Regions from separate parts of the Leucobacter luti genome, predicted to be linked through region 1. Evidence: predicted binding sites of a transcription regulator. Region 1 holds the regulator's gene; the other holds the start of a gene.
What was found. The regulator LexA, encoded in region 1, represses DNA repair genes until DNA is damaged. The targets are predictions, from matches to a motif close to TCGAACANNTGTTCGA.
Positions count from the first base shown of each region.

Region 2: a site for LexA is predicted at 2,949-2,964, ahead of ruvA (Holliday junction branch migration protein RuvA). Genes of this name have one in related genera too.

Region 1 is NZ_CP080492.1:854,231-864,601, reverse strand. It holds gene metE (5-methyltetrahydropteroyltriglutamate--homocysteine S-methyltransferase) at 1-1,626, shown strand, start outside; gene K1X41_RS03905 (uroporphyrinogen decarboxylase/cobalamine-independent methonine synthase family protein) at 1,661-2,632, shown strand; gene K1X41_RS15360 (hypothetical protein) at 2,583-2,999, shown strand; gene K1X41_RS03900 (methylenetetrahydrofolate reductase) at 2,996-3,901, shown strand; gene lipA (lipoyl synthase) at 3,910-4,917, opposite strand; gene lipB (lipoyl(octanoyl) transferase LipB) at 4,926-5,858, opposite strand; gene lexA (transcriptional repressor LexA) at 6,184-6,852, opposite strand; gene K1X41_RS03880 (LysM peptidoglycan-binding domain-containing protein) at 7,111-7,506, shown strand; gene K1X41_RS03875 (histidinol-phosphate transaminase) at 8,034-9,125, shown strand; gene K1X41_RS03870 (DsbA family protein) at 9,232-10,005, shown strand; gene K1X41_RS03865 (cytochrome c biogenesis CcdA family protein) at 10,014-10,371, shown strand, end outside.
Region 2 is NZ_CP080492.1:167,638-178,008, forward strand. It holds gene K1X41_RS00785 (DUF2207 family protein) at 1-52, opposite strand, end outside; gene K1X41_RS16060 (DUF2207 domain-containing protein) at 49-954, opposite strand; gene leuA (2-isopropylmalate synthase) at 1,121-2,887, shown strand; gene ruvA (Holliday junction branch migration protein RuvA) at 3,017-3,655, shown strand; gene ruvB (Holliday junction branch migration DNA helicase RuvB) at 3,645-4,655, shown strand; gene yajC (preprotein translocase subunit YajC) at 4,784-5,266, shown strand; gene secD (protein translocase subunit SecD) at 5,329-7,116, shown strand; gene secF (protein translocase subunit SecF) at 7,119-8,156, shown strand; gene K1X41_RS00820 (RelA/SpoT family protein) at 8,234-10,371, shown strand, end outside.

The sequences.
Region 1 (10,371 bases):
ATCCTTGCTCTTGTTGAGCGGACGTACGCCACGCTCGGCGGTGCGTCGGCGCGCCCTGCGATCTTGCTGACCGCACCGTACGGCGACTCGGCCGCAGCGCTCAGCCGTCTTGCGGCGCTGCCCATCGAAGCTGTGCAGGCCGATCTCGTGCGGGGTTCCCTCCCGGAGTCCGAGCTCGCGGACGGCTCGCTCGCTGCCGCGTTCGAAGGCACACAGTTCGTTGCCGGCGTGGTCGACGGCCGGAACATCTGGCGGACGAACCTCCGCGCTGCGCTTGCCACCGCCACACGACTGCAAGACGCGGGCATCGCGACCGTGATTGGCACGAGCAACAGTCTGCAGCATGTCCCGCACGACGTCTCGGACGAGACGAAGCTTGACGCTCGGCTGCGCAGCTGGCTCGCGTTTGCCGATCAGAAGGTCGAGCAGGTGGCGATCCTCGCGAAGGGCCTGAACGACGCGGCATCGGTGGAAGCAGAACTGGCTGAAGTTGACGCGGTGCTCGCTGATCGTGCTGCTGCCCCCGGTGTCAGCACGGCCGCGATCCGGGATCGTGCTGCAGCGGTGACCGCAGCAGACCGAGACCGCGCCCCAGAGGGAGACCGCCGAGACGCGCAGCGCGCTCTGAACATCCCCGAGCTGGCCACCACCACGATCGGTTCCTTCCCGCAGACGTCCGAGATTCGTGTGGCCCGCGCGGCATTCGCTCGTGGAGAGATCGATCAGGCGGCTTACGACGGCTTCCTGCGCGCCGAGATCGAGCGTGTCATCCGGCTCCAGGAGGAGATCGGTCTCGATGTGCTCGTGCACGGCGAGGCCGAGCGCAACGACATGGTGCAGTACTTCGCCGAGTTGCTCGACGGTTTCGCAGTCACCGAGCACGGCTGGGTGCAGTCCTACGGCACGCGCGCCACGCGTCCCTCGATTCTGTGGGGTGATGTGTCCCGCCCGGCGCCCATGACGGTGGCGTGGTCAGTGTACGCGCAGTCGCTCACCGAGCGTCCGGTCAAGGGCATGCTGACGGGCCCCGTGACGATCCTCGCCTGGTCCTTCGTGCGTGATGATTTGCCGCTCGCAGACACCGCTAGCCAGGTCGCACTTGCGCTGCGTGACGAGATCAATGACCTCGTTGAGGCAGGGATCAAGATTGTCCAGGTCGACGAGCCCGCGCTGCGCGAGTTGCTCCCGCTCGACGCCGACCGTCAGGCCGCCTACCTCGACTGGTCAGTCGGTGCGTTCCGGCTCGCCACCGCTGGAGCCGCGAGCGAGGTGCAGATCCATACACATCTGTGCTACTCCGAGTTCGGTGAAATCATTGACGCGGTCGATGGTCTCGACGCTGATGTGACGAGTATCGAGGCCGCGCGCAGCCGCATGGACGTCGTCGAACCGCTCGGCGATCATGGCTATTCGCGCGGAATCGGGCCGGGCGTCTACGACATCCACTCGCCGCGCGTCCCGAGCGTGGCCGAGCAGACCGAACTGATCCAGCTCGCCGCTGCTCGGATCCCGGGAGAGCAGCTCTGGGTCAACCCCGACTGCGGGCTCAAGACCCGCGGCTACGAGGAGACCGTCGCGAGTCTCACTAACCTCGTGCAGGCGGCCCGCGCCGTCCGCGGAGCGTAGCGCCGTGACGCAGGGTGCAGCCGGGGAGCTTCCAGTGACCGACCAGGCGGAGACTCCGCAGGATCGGCCGGCCCCGGCCGCACCCTGGCCGGGTTCCGGCCTCCCCACGGAGGCCGTCGGGTCGCTCCCACGACCCTCGAATCTGCAACGCGTCGTGCTCGATGCGGAGACCGGACTTGCTTCTCAGGAGGAACTCACGGCGGAGCAGGATCGTGCCGTGGCCGATACTCTGGCTCGATTTGCAGCGACCGGTTCGCCGATCGTGAGCGACGGGGAGCAGCGCAGACAAAGCTTCGCGAGCTACCCGCTCGGCACCGCTGACGTCTCAGCCGGTCCAGTGTTCGCCGTGTTCGCCGATGGTCACCACCGGGTGATCCCAAGTCTGGCGCGCGCACCGTTCGCGTTCCAAGCTTGGGCAGCCTCTGATGTTGCTGCGGCGCGTGCACTGACGGAACTGCCGCTGAAACAGGCCGTGATCTCGCCATCAATGCTCTCATTGATGGTGCCCGCGGAGGGGCTTGGCGAGTATTCGCGCGAGGACTTCTTGGAGGACGTCGTCGCCGGCTGCGCAGAAGACATCAGACGGAGCTTTGCCGCGGGCGCATCACGCGTGTCGATTGATTTCACCGAGGGCAGACTCGCACTGCGGCGCGATGTGCGTGCTCCGTGGGCGGGGCCGGAAGCCCTCGGGGGTTTCATCGCGCTCATCAACAGGGTGCTGGATCGACTCACGCCCGAGCAGCGCGCCGCGGTGGGCGTGCACACGTGCCCGGGGAACGACAATGACTCAGCGCACAGTGCTGACGTCGACTATGCAGAGCTGCTCCCTGAGCTGTTCCAGATCGAAGCGGGGTATTTCCTGGTGCAGGCTGGGGGAGCGGGAGCCAGATCGCGTCGCGCGACTCGTTGGCCGCCAGCTGCGCGGACGGGCGCGCGGCGCTGGGCAGGCACCCCGAGTGCTGCTCGGCGTCACAAACCCCACGAACCCGAAGCTAGAAACAGCTGAGGGGATCCGGGACCAGCTCGTGCGGGCTGCGCGCTTCATCCCCGCAGAATTGCTCGGGTCGACCGACGATTGCGGGTTCTCTCCCTACCTGATCGATGAGAAGCCGCGGCACGGGTCGCCCGACTTCGCCAGAGATGTTGCGTTTGCGAAGATCGCTGCGCGCGTGCGCGGCACTGCGCTCGCGTCGACCGAACTTGCTGGCGCTGCCGCAGCAGAGCCGCTCTCCTATGCTGGCTATGGAGCGACAGGACAAGCGGTGCCTCGCGCTGCGACGCCGCACCAGGGTCCGGCGGCTGGCTCTGTGGCTGCCGAGGATTCGGTGCCCGGATCCGGGACCGCCCCACACCCGGCAGGAGGTGCTGCATGACCTCCCCGCTGCTCACCGGCAGTGCGCCGACGCGCGCCAGATTCTCGTTCGAGGTGTTCCCTGCGCGAAGCGGTGCTGCCGCGCTCGCACTCGGCCACGCCGTGCAGCACCTCTCGGCGGCCGGCCCGGACTTCATCTCGGTAACCTATGGTGCCAACGGTTCTAACCGTGATGCTTCAGTCGACCTCCTGAAGTACCTGCGAGATCACACGGACGCGCTTCCGCTCGCGCACCTCACCACAGTGGGTGAGGATCGAGCGACTGTGCGCGCTGCGATCCACAGCATCATGGATGCCGGGGTCCACGATTTCCTCGCGCTGCGCGGGGACCCACCGCGAGGACTGACGGAGGCGGATCCCGCAGTTGCTGGATCGCTCAGCTCGCTCGAACTGGTTGAGCTCGTGGCCGAGGCCCGCGCCGAGCGCCCCGCGCTGACAAGCGTCGGACGCACTGCGGTTGCCGCGTACCCGAACGGCCACCCGCTGGCTCGATCCCGCGCGGAAGACATCGACTGGCTGATCGCGAAACAGGAAGCTGGAGCACAGTTCGCGATCACGCAATTGTTTTTCCGTGCGGAAGAGTATCTCTCGTTTGTGAGTGACGCTCAGCGCGCCGGACTCCGGATCCCCGTGTTGCCTGGTCTGATGCCCGTCTCGACGAGTGCACAGCTGCGCAAAGTGGCCGAGCTCGCGGGAAGGCAGGCGCCGGAAGAGTTGACGCGCGAGATGGAAGCTGCCGGTGGATACGCACCAGAACTCGGCGTGGAGCACACGGTCGAACTGGCGCGCCAGTTGCTCGCCGGCGGCGCCCCGTCCGTGCACCTGTACACCTTTAACCGGCACGAGCGCGTGCTTGCAGTGCTGCGTGAACTCCACCTCCTGACCCCTGATCCGGTGGGGTAGCGACAGCGCTACACGGCTTGCGGGAACTCGGTCGCTGCGCGCTCTGACAGGTGTGTGAGAGCCTCCGGCACCGGCCTGCCCTGCTTTGCCATGGTGGCAGCCCAGAGCCTGCCGGCCCGATACGACGAGCGTACGAGCGGGCCGGCGAGCACGCCGGCGAAGCCGATTGCATCGGCCTCGGCCTTCAGCTCGACGAACTCCTCGGGGCGCACCCAGCGATCGATGGGGTGGTGCAACTGTGACGGGCGAAGATACTGGGTGAGCGTAAGGATGTCGCACCCTGCGTCGTGGAGCTCCTGCATAGTGTCAGTAATCTCGGCCCTGGTCTCGCCCATGCCCAGGATCAGGTTTGACTTGGTGACCATGCCGGCTGCATGGGCGAGGCTGATCACCCCGAGCGAGCGTTCGTAGCGAAAGCCGGGCCGGATCCGCTTGAAGATTCGTGGCACCGTTTCGATGTTGTGCGCGAACACCTGCGGTGCGGCATCGAACACCTGCTCCAGATCCTCGGGCCGTCCGCCGAGGTCATCCGCAAGCACTTCGACTCCCGAGCCTGGATTGAGCGCGTGGATCTGCCGGATTGTCTCGGCATAGAGCCAGGCACCCGTGTCTGGGAGATCGTCGCGCGTGACGCCCGTGATTGTGGCGTAGCGGAGCCCCATGGTGCGCACAGACTCGGCGACACGGCGTGGCTCGTCACGATCAAGTGCGAGCGGCTTTCCTGAGCTGATCATGCAGAAATCGCAGCGGCGCGTACAGATCGAGCCGCCGATGAGGAAGGTGGCTTCGCGATCCTCCCAGCACTCCGAGATATTCGGGCAGCCAGCCTCCTGGCACACGGTGTGGAGCCCGCCCGCTTGCACGAGCGATCGCACCTCCTGATACTCCGGCCCAAATCGTGCACGAGTCTTGATCCAGGGTGGCTTCCGTTCGATCGGCGTCTCTGCGTTGCGGGCTTCGATCCGGAGCAGTTTGCGCCCCTCGGGTTCTGGCCGAGTGCCCGTTGAGGGCAGCATTTGGGCGCTCACGCCACCACCTCCAGAAGTGTCGTGGCGAGTCGTGCCTGCAGAATCGGGGCGGCCTCAGCGGGAGAGATCGTGCGGCCGGCGAGCGCGCTGAGCGAGGTCACCCCGGCGTCCGAAATGCCGCAAGGCACGAACGAATCGAACGGGGTGAGGTCATTGCTGCAGTTGAGAGCGATGCCGTGAGTGACGATTCCGTCGGCTGTATGCAGGCCGATCTGAGCGAACTTGGCGGGCGCGTGTGGCAGGTGGCGGGAATCGCTCGCGCTCTGGGGCGGGTGCGCTGGGCTTTGAGCGTGCGCTGGGCGTTGCGTGTGCCCCGGGTCTTCAGCGTGCGCTCCGTCTCGGCCGTGCGCTCCGTCCCGGGCGTGCGCTGGGTTCTGGGCGTGCGCTGAGTTCTGGGCGGCTCCAGGGTGCGGGGCGTCGGGCTGGTCCGAGGCGACAGGGGGAGCCGGGGGTGCTGAGGGTGCTGAGCTGTCTTGAGCTGCCGCCCAGACGCCGGATCTGCCTGGGACGCGGAAGCCGGAGACTCCGAACTGCGCCGCGACGTCAATGAGGACCCCCTCAAGTGCCCGCACGAAGTCGACAACGCCGACTCGATCCGCGAGCCGAATCACCGGGTACACGACGAGCTGGCCGGGCCCGTGCCAGGTGACCTTGCCGCCGCGATTCACCGCTACGACCGGGGTGCCGTCTGTTGGATACTCCTCGGGGAGAGAGCGGCGTCCGGCAGTGTAGACCGGAGGATGCTCGAGGAGGAACACGGTGCCTCGGTCCGCTCCACTGCGGACGCGGTCCGCAGCCTCGCGCTGGAGCGAGAGCCCGTGTTCGTAGTCGATGAACTGCGGCGCGAGGCCTGCAATGTCGAATCTTGGCGAGGCAACACGGGGGCGCTGCGCGGGTGAAGCAGCCATGAGGAGATGGGGGGAGCTCATGCCGTCATCTTAAATAGACTCGGTGCAACAAAGCAAATTGGGTGCGTGTGAGGTGCTTGTCGATGATGTGGGAGGGGGCCGAGTTCGCGCAGGAAATTCGAGTTCTTTCGGCCCGAATTCGACAAAAGGATCCTGCGTGAGGTCGAATCTCCTGCGCGAACTCCACTTCGTTTGCGCATGGCGGTCGATGCTCGGGCTCCGCCAGGTGCTCAGGTTGCGCCAGGGGTGTGGTGTGGAAAGGCGGTTGGCGCGTGAGCGCGCACAGCACTCTGGCCCCGGACGGTGGTGTCCGGGGCCAGAGTGCTGTAGAGGAGCGTGCTGGGTTCTATTTCACCGAGCGGAAGACAGCCACGACGCGACCGAGTACCTCGGCGTGGTCGCCGAGGATTGGTTCAAATGCGCTGTTGCGGGGAAGGAGCCAGGTATGGCCGTCACGGCGCCGGAATACCTTGACAGTAGCCTCGCCGTCCAGCATCGCCGCAACGATGTCGCCGTTTTCTGCTTCGCGCTGCTGTCGAACGACCACAAAGTCGTCGTGGCAGATTGCCGCGTCGATCATGGACTCGCCCACGACCTTGAGCATGAAGAGCTGGCCGTCACCAACGAGCTGGCGGGGAAGTGGGACAACTTCTTCAACTTGCTGATCTGCCGTAATGGGGACACCCGCCGCGATTTGGCCAACGAGCGGCACAAAGGCGGTCTCCTGTGGCTGGTGCGCACCAGCATCGGCAATCGCACTGCTTGTGGAGGCGAGCTCAACCAGGATCTCGAGTGCGCGCGGCCGATTCGGGTCGCGACGAATGTATCCGCCGAGTTCCAGCCGGCTGAGCTGGTGGGTGACGCTCGAGAGTGACGACAGGCCAACGGCATCGCCAATTTCGCGCATGCTTGGCGGGTACCCGCGAGATTCAACTGAGCGCCCGATGAACTCGAGAATTGCCTGCTGCTTCTCGGTCAGTGGCTTCATGGAGTTCGGCGTGGCTGCATCGCTCATCGCTGTCCTTTCCGCCTCGGGAGGCCTGGTGTGGGGCTGGGGTCAGCGAATGTCAGTGGTACCTGATTCAGTGATCGCGTTGCTCGAAACCCTAGTCGCAACGTTCGAACGCCGGCAAACATGTGTTCGAGTGTCGCGGAAAAGATCGAAACATAGATTCGAACTCGCGGTTGCGGTTTCGATCTATCGAAGATATATTCGAAACAGATGTTCGCACGGATCTGGTATTCGCGAGCGTCACGAAGAAAGGAAGTCACCATGAGTGCCGTAGCGATTCAGGCAGTACAGCCGATTGAGTCCCGCACCCGGCTGCGCCTGACCCGGCGTGGTCGCGTCGTCTTGGGTGCCCTCGCCACAGTCTTCACCGCTGGAGTCCTCGCCTTTGTGGCAACCCTCGGTGCGCCGCAGGCGCTCGCAAGCGATGCACAGGGCGGGGGGCAGCAGTTCCACTACGTCGTGGTTCAGCCGGGCGCTTCGCTCTGGTCAGTCGCCACTGAGCTCGATGCGGGCGCGGACCCGCGCGACCTCGTTGCGGAGATCGTGCAGTTGAACCAGCTCGACGGTTCCGGTGTCGAAGCGGGTCAGCCCCTTGCGGTGCCGCTGCGCTTCTCGGATAGCCCGGCCGTGGTGTCTGCGGCAGACCTCGGCCTGTGAGAAGCTCTCTCTTCTGAGCTGGGCTGCGCGACTTGCGCAATAGGACTCGCTGAACGCGAGTGTCGTCCTGAACATGAGTGTCGGAATCGTCTTGAATATGAGTGTCGGAGTCGTCGGAGCCGAAGAACTCGATTGTTCCTTTCCCTCTCCCGTTCACCCGAGCCTGTGGCTTGAGTCTTCGCCCCCGCGCATGCAGCCTAAGCTTTCGCCCCCCCCCCGAGCCTGCGGCTTGAGCCTTCGCCCTGAATAGCGAGCTCAGATCTTGAAGCCAGCGGCTTCAGCCGCCCGATGCTGGCGCATCACGCCCGCCTCGCACCTCTCGGCTCTCCACCCTCATCTGTTGGCCCGTGACTGCCGGCTTACGGCTCTCGGCTCTCAGCTCACGGCCTGTAGTGCACGGCTCGCAGCTCACGGCCTGTAGTGCGCGGCTCGCAGCTCGCAGCTCGCAGCTCGCAGCTCGGAGCGTGTGACTGTCAGACTCAGGCCCCGGCCTGTCAGTGGGGGACTGCCTCCCATAGACTGGAGGGGTGACCAGCTTGAGCGACCTCCCACTCCGCGCAAACCTTGTCGGGAAGCAGCCGTACGGTGCCCCGCAAGATATGGTGCCCGTCAGCCTCAACGTCAACGAGAACACGCATCCGATCCCCGACGAAGTCGTCGCGGACATCGTCGCGTCTCTCGCTACTGCGGTCCGGAGCGTCAACCGCTACCCAGATCGCGAGTTTGATGAACTCCGGGCAGCGCTCGCCGGCTACCTCGGCCACGGGCTCACCCCAGCGCAACTCTGGGCTGCGAACGGCTCCAACGAGGTGCTGCAGCAGATCCTGCAGGCCTTCGGCGGGCCAGGCCGATCGCTCCTCAGTTTCACGCCCACCTACTCGATGTACCCCCTGCTCGCCTCCGGCACAGATACCACCTGGATCGACGTTCCGCGCCCAAGTGACTACGCGCTCACCCCCGAGCTCGTGGTGGCGGCGCTGGCAGAGCACCAGCCGGACATCGTGATCCTCTGTGGACCAAACAACCCCACCGGCACGCCTCTCGACCGCGAGGTCATTCTCGCGGCGTATGACGCGTTCGACGGCATCCTCATCGTCGACGAGGCATACCAAGAATTCGACACAGAACACGAGAGCGCGGTGACCCTCCTGCCCGGGCGGCATCGCCTCCTCGTGTCTCGCACGATGAGCAAGGCCTTCGCCTTCGCCGGTGTTCGGCTCGGCTATTTGGCTGCCGATCCCGCGGTCATCGACGCGCTGCGTCTCGTCCGACTTCCGTACCACCTCTCCGCGCTCACCCAGGCGGCTGCCACTGCCGCGCTCCGCCACGCAGACGCGATGCTTCGTGCGGTCGCGGATATTCGGATGCAGCGAGACCGCCTCGGCGCAGCGCTCACGGAACTGGGGTACGCAGTGCACCCCTCGGGCGCGAACTTCCTGCTCGTCGGTGGCTTCGCCGATCCAGCGGCCACCTTCGCGGCGCTCCGGGCGGAAGGCATCTTGATCCGCAACCTCAGCATCGACGGTCATCTCCGGATCACCGCGGGCACCGCAGCTGAAACCGACGCCGTGATTGCTGCGATTGCGGCGCTCGGGGCCGGCGGTGCCAGAAACGCTTGAGCACCGTCGCGCCTGCGGCCGCCAAACGTAGCTGCGCACCCGTCGGGCTCCGCATTCTGTGAACCAGCGGAGAGGCCGCGCCAGGGCCCCAGCTAGCCTGGGAGGTATGCCTCACGCCCCGGAGACTCTGCCCCGCCACGAACTCGAGCGCTCACTGCGGCGCTCCCGCACACTCAACGTCGTCCTTGCCGCCCTCGCAGTCGCGGGCCTGGTCTTCGGCGGTGTGCAGCTCGTGCGCGGGGACGCGAACGGCACGAAGGATGCCACCACTGCGGCCGGCGAAGCACGCCCACAGAGCGGTGACGGCAGCACCGGCACTCCCGCTGCAACGGTTGAGCGCCGCATCGACGGCGACACGATGGCGCTCGGCGCGCTCGACGCTCCCGTGGTGCTGAGCGAGTGGACCGACTTCCGTTGCCCCTTCTGCGCCGTGTACTCGCGTGACACCCTCCCAGTGCTCATCGAGGAGTACGTCGAGACCGGCAAGGTTCGGCTCGAAATCCATGACGTTGCCTACTTCGGCGAGGAATCCACTCGTGCGGCGGCCGCAGCGCGCGCCGCCGGGGAACAGGGCCACTACTTCGAATTCCTGAAGGCCGTCTACGATGCGGCCCCCGAGAGCGGGCACCCCGAGCTCACTCCGGACGAACTGCGTGCATTCGCGAAGACCGCTGGCGTCCCTGACCTCGCGCTCTTTGCCACCGACATGGAACGCGCTGATCTCCGCGCGGCCGTCGAGCAGAGCACTACGCAGGCCCAGCAGCTTGGAGTGAGCGGCGTGCCATTCTTCGTGGCGGACGGCAAAGCTATGAGCGGCGCGCAGCCGGTCGAGGCCTTCCGCACGATGCTCGACGAGGCCTTGGCCGCGGCCAAGCAGTAAGCCCCACTGTGAGCCTCAGTCTCCTCGGCGCCTTCCTCGGCGGAGTCCTCACTCTGCTGAGCCCCTGCTCGGTGATGCTGCTCCCGGCATTCTTCGCCTACGCCTTCTCCAGCCCCGGCGCGCTGCTTGCCCGCACGGGGGTCTTCTTCCTCGGCCTTGCCACCGCACTCGTGCCGCTTGGCCTGCTCGCTGGGACGCTCGGTGCATGGGTGAACCAGAACCGCTTCACTCTTGTCACCGTCGCTTCAGTGCTCGTGATCCTGCTCGGAGCCGCCATGCTGCTCGGGATCCGCCTGCCTGGCGTGATCCAGCAGCGCGGCGCCGAGAGCGCCTCGATCGCGTCTGTCTTTGCGCTCGGCACGGTGT
Region 2 (10,371 bases), 690 kb from region 1:
GGCCAGCGATCAGCGGCGGAAGCTCGGCGGGGACGTCGTACTGCGCGATCACGGTGCGATTGCCGCGACGCTTGCGGTTCTGGGCGACGACGGCGGCGAGACCGACTCCGGACGCGGCAATGCCGGTGCCGCCGAGAATGAGCGGAAGCGTGTCAAGAGCGAAGTTTGGCAGTCTCGTTGAGGGTTGCACCACGGCTCCGGAGGTGAGCCCAATCGCGACGGTGAGACCCGCGTGGGGTGCGAGGGGAGCGGCGCGACGGTGATGCTGCCTGGGGCGTCCCCGGTCTCGAGTGTGCACTCGGTCTGCGCTTCGAACGCGCCGGCATAGCAGCGTTGTGCGCCGGTGAGCTGCGCAGCTAAGCGTGGCGAGAACGTCACCGACCCGGTCGCCGAGTCGATCGCTTGCGCGCGATTGAGGGGGACAAGGTCCCAGTAGAACTCGTCAGCCTGTTGGTCGTCACGGTGCAAGATCACGTCATCGAGCGTGTAGCTCAGCACGTAGGTCTGGCGTCCGTGGACGTAGTCGTCGGTTCCAGTGAGCACACCGACGAATGCCGAATCGGTCTCGTCATCGCTGCCGCGCTCGACTTCGAACGGGACGGCTGCACCGCGTGCGTCGGTGACGGTGATGTTGCGCGGATCCGTGCGAGCGCCGAGATAGTCCTGCGGGATCCGGCGGATGATCCCGCGATTTTGCTCAGTTTCAGGAAACTCCGCGACGATCGTCTCAGTGATGTTGGCGATCGCTCTGCCCTCATCGGTCACGTCGACGTCGACGTCCACATCCCAGCTGCTGTAGCGGAAATTCTCGACTGACGAATTGGAGTCTGTGCGGACTGCCCCCGCGTCCTGGGGCGCGGGAAGCGCAGTGGCAGCGGGTGCGCCTGTGAGCGTCAGAGCAAGCCCAGCTATGGCGGTGGCGAGGAGAACACGGAGTCGGCGCGGCGCGGTCATACCCCTAGCCTAGGAGGCGCGACGGGAAACGATCATGGTAGAGTGACCATATGCTGTTCGGCTCGCTTCTCCTTAGCTGCCGCGACGAGTCCTAAATCTCAGGCCTCCCTCGTCGCGGTGTTTGTGTTTGGCTGAGGAACGAGAACCTGATGAGAAAGACGAGTCAATGAAGAACACGCAGCAGCCCTCCGGTATGCCGATTCACCGCTACCGCCCGTTCCACGAGATCATTCCAGTGGACCTGCCTGATCGTACCTGGCCGACGAAGCGGATCACGACGGCACCACGGTGGTGCGCCGTAGATCTCCGAGACGGCAATCAGGCGCTTATTGATCCGATGAGCCCCGAGCGCAAGCGCATCATGTTCGATCTGCTCGTCAAGATGGGATACAAGGAGATCGAGGTCGGCTTCCCCTCAGCGAGCCAGACGGACTTCGATTTTGTACGTCACCTGATTGAAGATGGCGCGATCCCCGACGATGTCACGATTCAGGTCTTGACTCAGGCGCGCGAACACCTGATCACTCGCACCTACGAGTCACTCATCGGTGCGAAGCAAGCCATCGTGCACCTGTATAACTCCACCTCCATCCTGCAGCGAGACGTCGTGTTCCGCTCGGACCGTGAGGGCATCAAGCGCATTGCCGTCGAGGGTGCGAAGCTGTGCAAGGCCGCCGAAGCGATCTGTCCTGACGTTGACGTGTACTACGAGTATTCTCCTGAGTCGTACACCGGCACCGAGTTGGAATACGCTGCGGAAGTCTGCAACGCAGTGCTCGAGGTGTTCGAACCGACACCAGAGCGCAAGGTCATTATCAATCTCCCAGCCACGGTTGAGATGGCGACGCCAAACGTCTACGCCGATTCGATCGAGTGGATGGGGCGGCACCTGAACCACCGAGAGAACGTCATCATCTCGCTGCACCCGCACAATGACCGCGGCACTGGCGTAGCGGCAGCCGAGCTCGGCTATTTGGCGGGCGCAGACCGGATTGAGGGCTGCCTCTTCGGCAATGGCGAGCGCACCGGCAACGTGGACCTCGTCGCCTTGGGCATCAATATGTTCACGCAGGGCATCGACCCGCAGATCGACTTCTCCCGGCTTGATGAGGTACGCCGCACCGCTGAGTACTGCAACCAGCTCCGGGTGCCAGAGCGCAGCCCGTGGGCGGGGGACCTCGTCTATACGGCATTCTCGGGTTCGCACCAGGACGCTATCAAGAAGGGTTTCGAGCGCATGGCCGCGGATGCAGAAGCCGCGGGCAAGAGCGTCGATGACATTGAGTGGGCAGTGCCGTATCTCCCGGTCGACCCGAAGGACTTGGGTCGCTCCTACGAGGCGGTGATCCGAGTGAATTCCCAGTCAGGGAAGGGCGGTGTTGCGTACCTGCTGAAGACGGACCACAGCCTCGACCTGCCGCGTCGGTTGCAGATTGAGTTCAGCGCCGTGGTCCAGAACGTCACTGACAGTGAGGGCGGTGAGATGTCGAGTGACGCAATCTGGCGCATTTTCCAGGACGAATATCTGCCTGCCTCTTCGGAGGATGCAGCACGCTGGGGGCGCTACGAGATCTTCCGCACTGCGAGCACAAGCGCGGGAGACGGTGTGACCGAACTCGTCGTGGATTACCGCGAAGGCGACGAGCAGAAACAAGCGACAAGCCACGGCAACGGTCCAGTTGATGCGTTTATCAACGCGCTCAACGCCGACGGACACAGTGTCACCCTCTTCGACTACGTTGAGCACGCGATGAGCTCGGGCGGTGATGCTGTGGCGGCGGCATACGTAGATCTCGAAGTGGATGGGCAGCGGCTGTGGGGTGTGGGTGTTGATCCCGATACGAGCCGTGCGACGCTCAAGGCAATCATTTCCTCGGTCAATCGGGCCGTGCGCAACGCCGCACCGACCGAGGTCGCCGTCGCCGCTCACTGACGATCGCTGTGGGGATCCGTGCCGCGGAACCCCGAGAATGACTGGCCCGCCAACCGAGTATTCGTACTTTTGTTCGAATGATCGGTGTGGCGGGCTTCGTCGCCTCGTCGCGCATTCTAGGGTGGGCATGTGATTGCTTCGATTCGTGGACCGGTGCTCGCCTCAGGTGCGGGCTGGGCGGTCATTGGCCTGGGCGGACTCGGCATGCGCGTGGAGGTGCCGAGCGGTCGCGTGCCGCAGCCGCAGCCCGGCGAAGACCTCGCGCTGCTCACTTCGCTCGTGGTGCGTGAAGACTCGCTCACGCTCTTTGGCTTTCACTCGGAGGCCGAGCTTGAAGTGTTCGGTCATCTCATTGCGGTGTCGGGCGTCGGGCCGAGAAGCGCTCTCGGAGTGCTCTCCGCGTTGGCCCCCGCAGAAATCGCCGAAGCGGTGGCAAGCGAAGATGAAAAGCCGTTCCGCAAAGTATCGGGCATTGGGCCGAAGACCGCGAAGCTCATCGTGGTGTCGCTCGCCGGCAAGCTCGCAAGTCTTGATTTGGGCGAACCGTCCGTTGCCGGGCGTGGCCCAGCGGCCGCGAGTGTCGCTGACGCCGTGGCTGACGGGCTGGTGGGCCTTGGCTGGGGGCAGCTGACGCTCAGCTCGCTGTTGCCGATGCTCTGGACGCGGGTGCCCCGGAGTCCAACGCTGAGCTGCTGCGGGCTGCGCTCGCGCTGCTGCAGGCCGGTCGGCCCGGTTCACGCACGGCCGGTGGTGGCCGATGAGCGATGAGCTGTCGCCGCAGGCAACCACGTTTGAGCAGGGGTACGAGGGCGCGCTGCGCCCGGCAACACTGGCCGAGTTTGTTGGCCAGGCGAAGGTGCGAAGCCAGCTCGCGTTGCTCCTCAACGCGGCAACGATGCAACAACGCACCCCCGACCACATCCTGCTGGCTGGCCCGCCAGGGCTGGGTAAGACCACGCTTTCTATGATCGTTGCCACGGAGCTGGATAAGCCGCTGCATCAGACGTCCGGACCCGCGATCCAGCACGCGGGGGATCTCGCGGCTGTGCTATCCGCTCTGACCCCGGGCGAGGTGCTGTTCATAGACGAGATTCATCGCATGGCTCGAAGCGCCGAGGAAATGCTCTATCTCGCGATGGAAGACTTCAAAGTCGACATCATGGTGGGCAAGGGAGCGGGTGCGACCTCAGTGCCGCTGGAGCTCTCCCCATTTACGCTCGTCGGCGCAACAACGCGCTCGGGGCTCCTGCCGAATCCGCTTCGCGACCGCTTCGGGTTTACGGCTCACCTCGAGTTCTACGCAACTGACGAGCTCGTGAGTGTGGTCCGCCGCGCCGCAGGTCTGCTCGGCTTTGGGCTGTCCGAGCAGGGTATCGAGGAGATCGCTGGGCGCTCACGCGGGACCCCGCGCATCGCGAACCGCTTGCTCCGCCGGGTGCGAGACTTCAGTCTCGTGCACGATACTCCGGGGGATACTGCGACGGTCCAGGCGGCGCTCGCCCTGTATGACGTGGACGAGCACGGGCTTGATCGGCTCGACCGTGAGGTGCTGCGGGCCGTTGTGGAACGCTTCGGTGGTGGCCCCGTCGGGCTCTCGACGTTGGCTGTTTCTGTCGGTGAAGAAGCGGAGACAATCGAAGCGGTGGTTGAGCCGTTTCTTGTTCGTACCGGGCTCCTCACCCGCACCCCGCGCGGACGCGTCGCCACCAGACTCGGCTGGGAGCACATCGGCGCAGTACCGCCAGGAGCTCCTCTGGCACCGGCGTAGCGCCTCTCGCTGCCGAACTGAGTGTGTTTCGGCACTGAATTGTGTGGGAGATCGCAGTGTCAGCACGCTAGAATCGACAGAATTGTGCCTTCTGCATCCGCACGTGCACGCCCACCGAAAGGACCATCGTGGCAATCGACCCGATTACACTCCTGATGTTTGCGCTAATTGCGCTGCTGATCTTCTTCATGTTCCGCAACGGTAAGAAGCGCCAGGCGGCCATGCAGGAGCTGCAGAGCGGTTTGCGTCCAGGAGCTGAGGTCATGCTTCAGTCCGGAATCTTCGGCACGATCGACTCGGTTGACGAGGAAGACAACAAGGTCACGGTGCGCAGTGGCACCAGCACCTTCGTCGTGCACCGCAACGCAATCTCCCAGATCGTTGCTCCTGTTGACGCGCCGGCTGATGTGGCCGCTGCCGACCTTGCTCCTGACGACGATCCTGCATTTGGCGAGCGTCTTGCAAACGGCAACGTTGATGCAGGCGTGGCTGATGCCTCGGATGACGTGAAGAACGCGTCTGACGAGACCATCGATCGCGCAGCAAATGAGTCCGATATCGAGCGTCCTGACGCCGATAACCAGGGTGGCGAGCAGACGCCGAAGGCCTAGCTCGCCTTGCCGCGGCTTCGCCCGCGGCACCACCTTTGTACCCTGAGAGAAAGCAGTCAGTCTTGGCGTCCACACCAAACGTGCGGAGAGCGCGTCGCTCACTCGTGTTCCTTTTGGTCCTGATCGTTGGGCTCGCGGGCCTGATCACCTATGGTGTGTTCCGCAGCGATGCGACGTGGACCCCCAAGCTTGCACTTGATCTTCAGGGTGGAACGCAGATTCTGCTCGCTGCCGAGCAGACCGATGGTCAAGCCGTCGGTGGCGAGCAGCTGCAGCAGGCAGTGTCAATTATTCGTCAGCGTGTTGACGCGGCGGGTGTCTCCGAAGCGGAGATCACCACGCAGGGGAGTCAGCACATTTCGGTGTCGATTCCCGGCAAGGCCGACGAGGCGACGCTGCAGCGGATCGAAGCGTCAGCGAAGCTCGACTTCCGTCCCGTCCTCGCAACGGGCATCGGTGTTGACATGTCCCAGCTTGCCGCAACCACCGCAACGGGCGAGGATGGCACGCAGACGGACGAGGAGAAGGCCGCTGCTGAGCAGGCGAAGGCCGACAAAGCCGCTGCTGAGAAGATCGTGTTTGGCGACGCCGAGGATCTCTACCCGGACCCGCTTCCTGAGGGCGCGGGTGACGATGCGTGGCTGACTCCTGCGCTGCAAGCGAAGTACGACGCGTTCACCTGTGACATGGAAGCTGAGCTCAACGGCACGAACGCGCCGGCAGATCGACCACTCATCACGTGTGACGACACCGGTGCGGCTAAGTTCCTCCTGGGCCCGGTTGAGCTCAGCGGTGATGTCATCACCGATGCGACCGCTGGGATGGAAACGACGCAGACCGGTGCGACCACCGGAAGCTGGAACGTGCAGATCATCATGAACAAGAAGGGGGCTGAGACCTTCGGGAAGATCAGCACCCGGCTTTACGGGGCAGAGTCACCGAAGGATCAGTTTGCGTTCGTGCTCGATGGTCGCGTGCTGTCTGCGCCGGCGATGCAGGGACAGATCCTTGACGGCCGGCCTTCGATCAGCGGCAGCTTTACTCAGGAGAGCTCGCAGGCGCTCGCGGACCAGCTCAAGTTCGGTGCCTTGCCGATTGACTTCACCGTGCAGAGCCAGGAAGACATTTCGGCAACGCTCGGCACCAGCCAGCTCGGCGCGGGTCTGCTCGCAGGCCTGATCGGCTTGCTGCTCGTCGTCGTATACTCGCTCTTCCAGTACCGAGCACTGGGGTCGCTCACGATTGCTTCGCTCGTGATTGCAGGTGTGCTCACCTATCTCCTCCTCACCTTCTTCTCATGGCGTCAGGGATACCGACTTTCGCTCGCCGGCGTCGCCGGTATTATCGTCGCCGTCGGGTTCACAGCCGACTCCTTCATCGTCTACTTCGAACGTATTCGAGACGCACTGCGCGACGGTTTCACCATCGAGAGCGCGGTTGAGCACGGCTGGAAGAAGGCGTTCCGCACGGTGCTCGCATCAGACGGCGTGAACTTCCTGGCAGCGGTGATCCTGTTCATCCTCGCCGTCGGGAACGTCAAGGGATTCGCGTTCACGCTGGGTCTCACCACGCTGGTGGACGTCGCGGTGGTCGCCCTCTTCACACACCCGATGATGACGCTGCTTGCACGGACTCGCTTCTATCAGAGCGGTCACTCGTTCTCTGGCCTGGACCCACGGAAGCTCGGTGCGGTCTATCGAGGCCGCGCACAGTTCCGTGAGCCTGTCGTCGCGAGCAAGGGCGCGGGGAAAAAGGTCGCGCGCAGCCAAAAGGAAGCAGAACGTCGGCAGACCATTGCGGAGCGGAAAGCGGCTGAATCCGCTGGCGCTACCGCTGGAAAGGAGAGCTAGAAATGGCTCGCTCATTCGCCGAGTTCGGCAACGCGCTTTACACCGGTGAGAAGTCGATCGACTTCATTGGCCGGCGCAAGACCTGGTACGCGATCTCAATCGTGCTCATCATCCTCTCCATTGTTGGGCCAATGATGCGCGGAGGGTTCACCTTCGGGATCGAGTTCACCGGGGGAAGCCAGTTTCAGGTTCACCTCGCAGACGGGCAGGATCGTGACCCAGCGATCGCCGAGCAGGCGGTTGCCAAGGTGCTCCCTTCGAGTGCTCCACGCGTCACACTGCTGGGACCGACAGACGTTCGTGTGCAGACCGAGGCGCTCAAAGAAGCTGAGAACCTCGACGTTACCGAGGCCCTCGCACAGGCGTATGACGTGAGCGACGCTGAAGTCACGTATTCGTTCATTGGCCCGACTTGGGGTCAGGACATCACACGCCAGGCCTTCATCGCGCTCATCGTGTTCATCGTCTTCGCTGCAGTCGTGATGATGTTGTACTTCAGAACCTGGAAGATGTCGCTTGCGGCGATCGTCGCGCTGCTCCACGACCTCATCATCACCGCAGGCATCTACGGGATTTCTGGGTTCGAGATTACGCCCGCCGCGATGATTGGCTTCCTCACCATCCTGGGCTACTCGCTTTATGACACCGTTGTGGTGTTCGATAAGATCCGTGAGAATACAATCCCGGGCGAGCTGAACGAGCGCCGGACCTTTGGTGAGGCCGTGAACTTGGGCGTCAACCAGACGCTCGTGCGCTCGATCAACACCTCGATCGTCGCACTGCTCCCAGTGGGTTCGATCCTCTTCATTGGCGCCTTCGTGCTGGGTGCGGGTACGCTCCGCGACATTTCGCTTGCGCTGTTCATCGGTATTCTCGTCGGGGCATACTCGACGATCTTCATCGCAGCACCGACCTACGCACACTTGCGTGAGGGGGAACCGGCGATTAAGCGGCACGATGAGAAGGCACTCCGCGCTCGCGGGGAGAGCGTGTCTGAGGAGACGGCCAGCGCGAAGGATGTGGCGGCCGCTTCGGAGTAGGCGCCACACCGCGGGCACCCAGTTCGTTGGAATGGGTGCCCGTGGTGTAGCGTTCAAACATTCGAGGAGGAGTTCAGGTGGTAACGAATGATGTGGCACATGGCGGTACGACCGCTCTGCGCCGCCTCGTGCCACGAATCTTCTCGCGGGGCAGCGCCCCGGGCGCCGTTGATCAGCTTGTCCGTACGGTGCGGGGCAACTACCCCCGAGCTGATCTTTCCGTCATCGAGCGGGCCTACACCACTGCGGAGCGTGCTCATCGCGGCCAGAAACGCCGCAGTGGGGAGCCGTACATCACTCACCCGATCGCCGTCGCTCAGATCCTCGCTGAGCTCGGGGTCGCCCCGGTAGCTATTGCTGCCGCGCTGCTGCACGACACCGTCGAGGACACGGAGTACACCCTCGACCAGTTGACCGCTGATTTCGGCGAAGAAATCGCGATGCTCGTTGATGGTGTGACGAAGCTCGACAAGGTGAAGTACGGAGATTCGGCCCAGGCCGAGACGGTGCGAAAAATGGTGGTCGCGATGTCGAAAGACATCCGTGTACTGGTGATCAAGCTCGCTGATCGCTTGCACAATGCACGCACGTGGGGATTTGTGTCGAGCGACTCCGCGAAGCGCAAGGCACAGGAAACGCTCGAGATCTACGCACCGCTCGCGCATCGGCTCGGTATTCAGTCCATGAAGTCCGAGCTCGAGGATCTCTCGTTCGCGGTGTTGAAGCCGAAGCTCTATGCCGAGATCGAGAATCTGATTTCGCAGCGGAACCCGCAGCGCGATGAAGTTGTGGGGGCGGTGATCTCTTCGATTGAGGCTGATCTCCGCGAGGCTCGTATCCGTGGTGAGGTCACCGGCCGGCCGAAGGAACTCTACTCGATCTATCAAAAGATGATCGTGCGTGGTCGGGATTTCGATGACATTTACGACCTGGTAGGGATCCGTGTGCTCGTGCATTCGATTCGCGACTGCTACGCAGTGCTCGGGGCGGTGCACGCCAGGTGGACCCCGATTCCGGGACGGTTCAAAGACTACATCGCTACTCCGAAGTTCAATCTGTACCAGTCTCTGCACACGACGGTCATCGGCCCAGATGGGCGAGCGGTGGAGATTCAGATCCGTACCGTCGAGATGCACCAGCGCGCAGAGTACGGCGTGGCCGCACACTGGAAGTACAAGCAACGCCAGCAGGATCGGCAAGTGCCGTCGAACGACATGGCATGGCTTGCGCACATCTCTGATTGGCAGGCTGAGACCGAGGACCCGAGTGAGTTCCTCGACGCGCTGCGCTTCGAGATCGGCGCGAAAGAGGTCTACGTGTTCACGCCGAAGGGGCGCGTGATCGGGCTGCCGAATGGCGGTACTACGGTCGACTTCGCCTACGCCGTGCACACCGAAGTTGGCCATCGCACGATGGGTGCCAGGGTGAACGGGCGCTTGGTGCCGCTCGAGACGAAGCTGCAGAACGGCGATGTCGTCGAAGTGTTTACTTCGAAAGATCCGAATGCGGGCCCGAACAAGAACTGGTTGAATTTCGTCCAGAGTAAGCGGGCGCAGAACAAGATTCGGCAGTGGTTCACGAAGGAGCGTCGAGAAGAGGACGCTGAGAACGGTAAGACGGAGATTGCAAAAGCACTCCGGAAGCAGGGTCTCCCGCTGCACCGCGTGATGAACTCAGAGGCGCTCCAGCAGATCGCTCTCCAGTTGCGCTACGCGGACGTGACGGCACTGTATGCGGCTGTGGGCGCCAACCATGTGTCCGCGCAGTCCGTGGTCGAGAAGGTCACTGCCCTCGTGTTCGACGAGCAGACCTCGACAGAACCTGCACTGGCCACGATGCCGATCATCGAGGCACCGCGTGTGACCCGTTCCAGCGACTCCAGCGGTGTCGTTGTAAAGGGCGCATCCGAAGTGCTCGCAAAGCTGGCGAAGTGCTGTACTCCGGTGCCTGGCGACGAGATCCGGGGCTTTGTGACGAAGGGGCAGGGTGTTTCTGTGCACCGGATCGACTGCCATAACTTCGTCAACCTGCAGAATCAGCCGGAGCGCGTGGTTGAGGTCGAGTGGGCGCCCACAACGAAGAGTGTGTTCCTCGTCCAGATTCAGGTTGAGGCGCTTGACCGCTCCGGACTGCTGTCAGATGTCACCCGGACGCTTTCCGAGCACCACGTCAACATTCTCTCCGCCTCAGTGAACACCTCGAGTTCTCGCCTCGC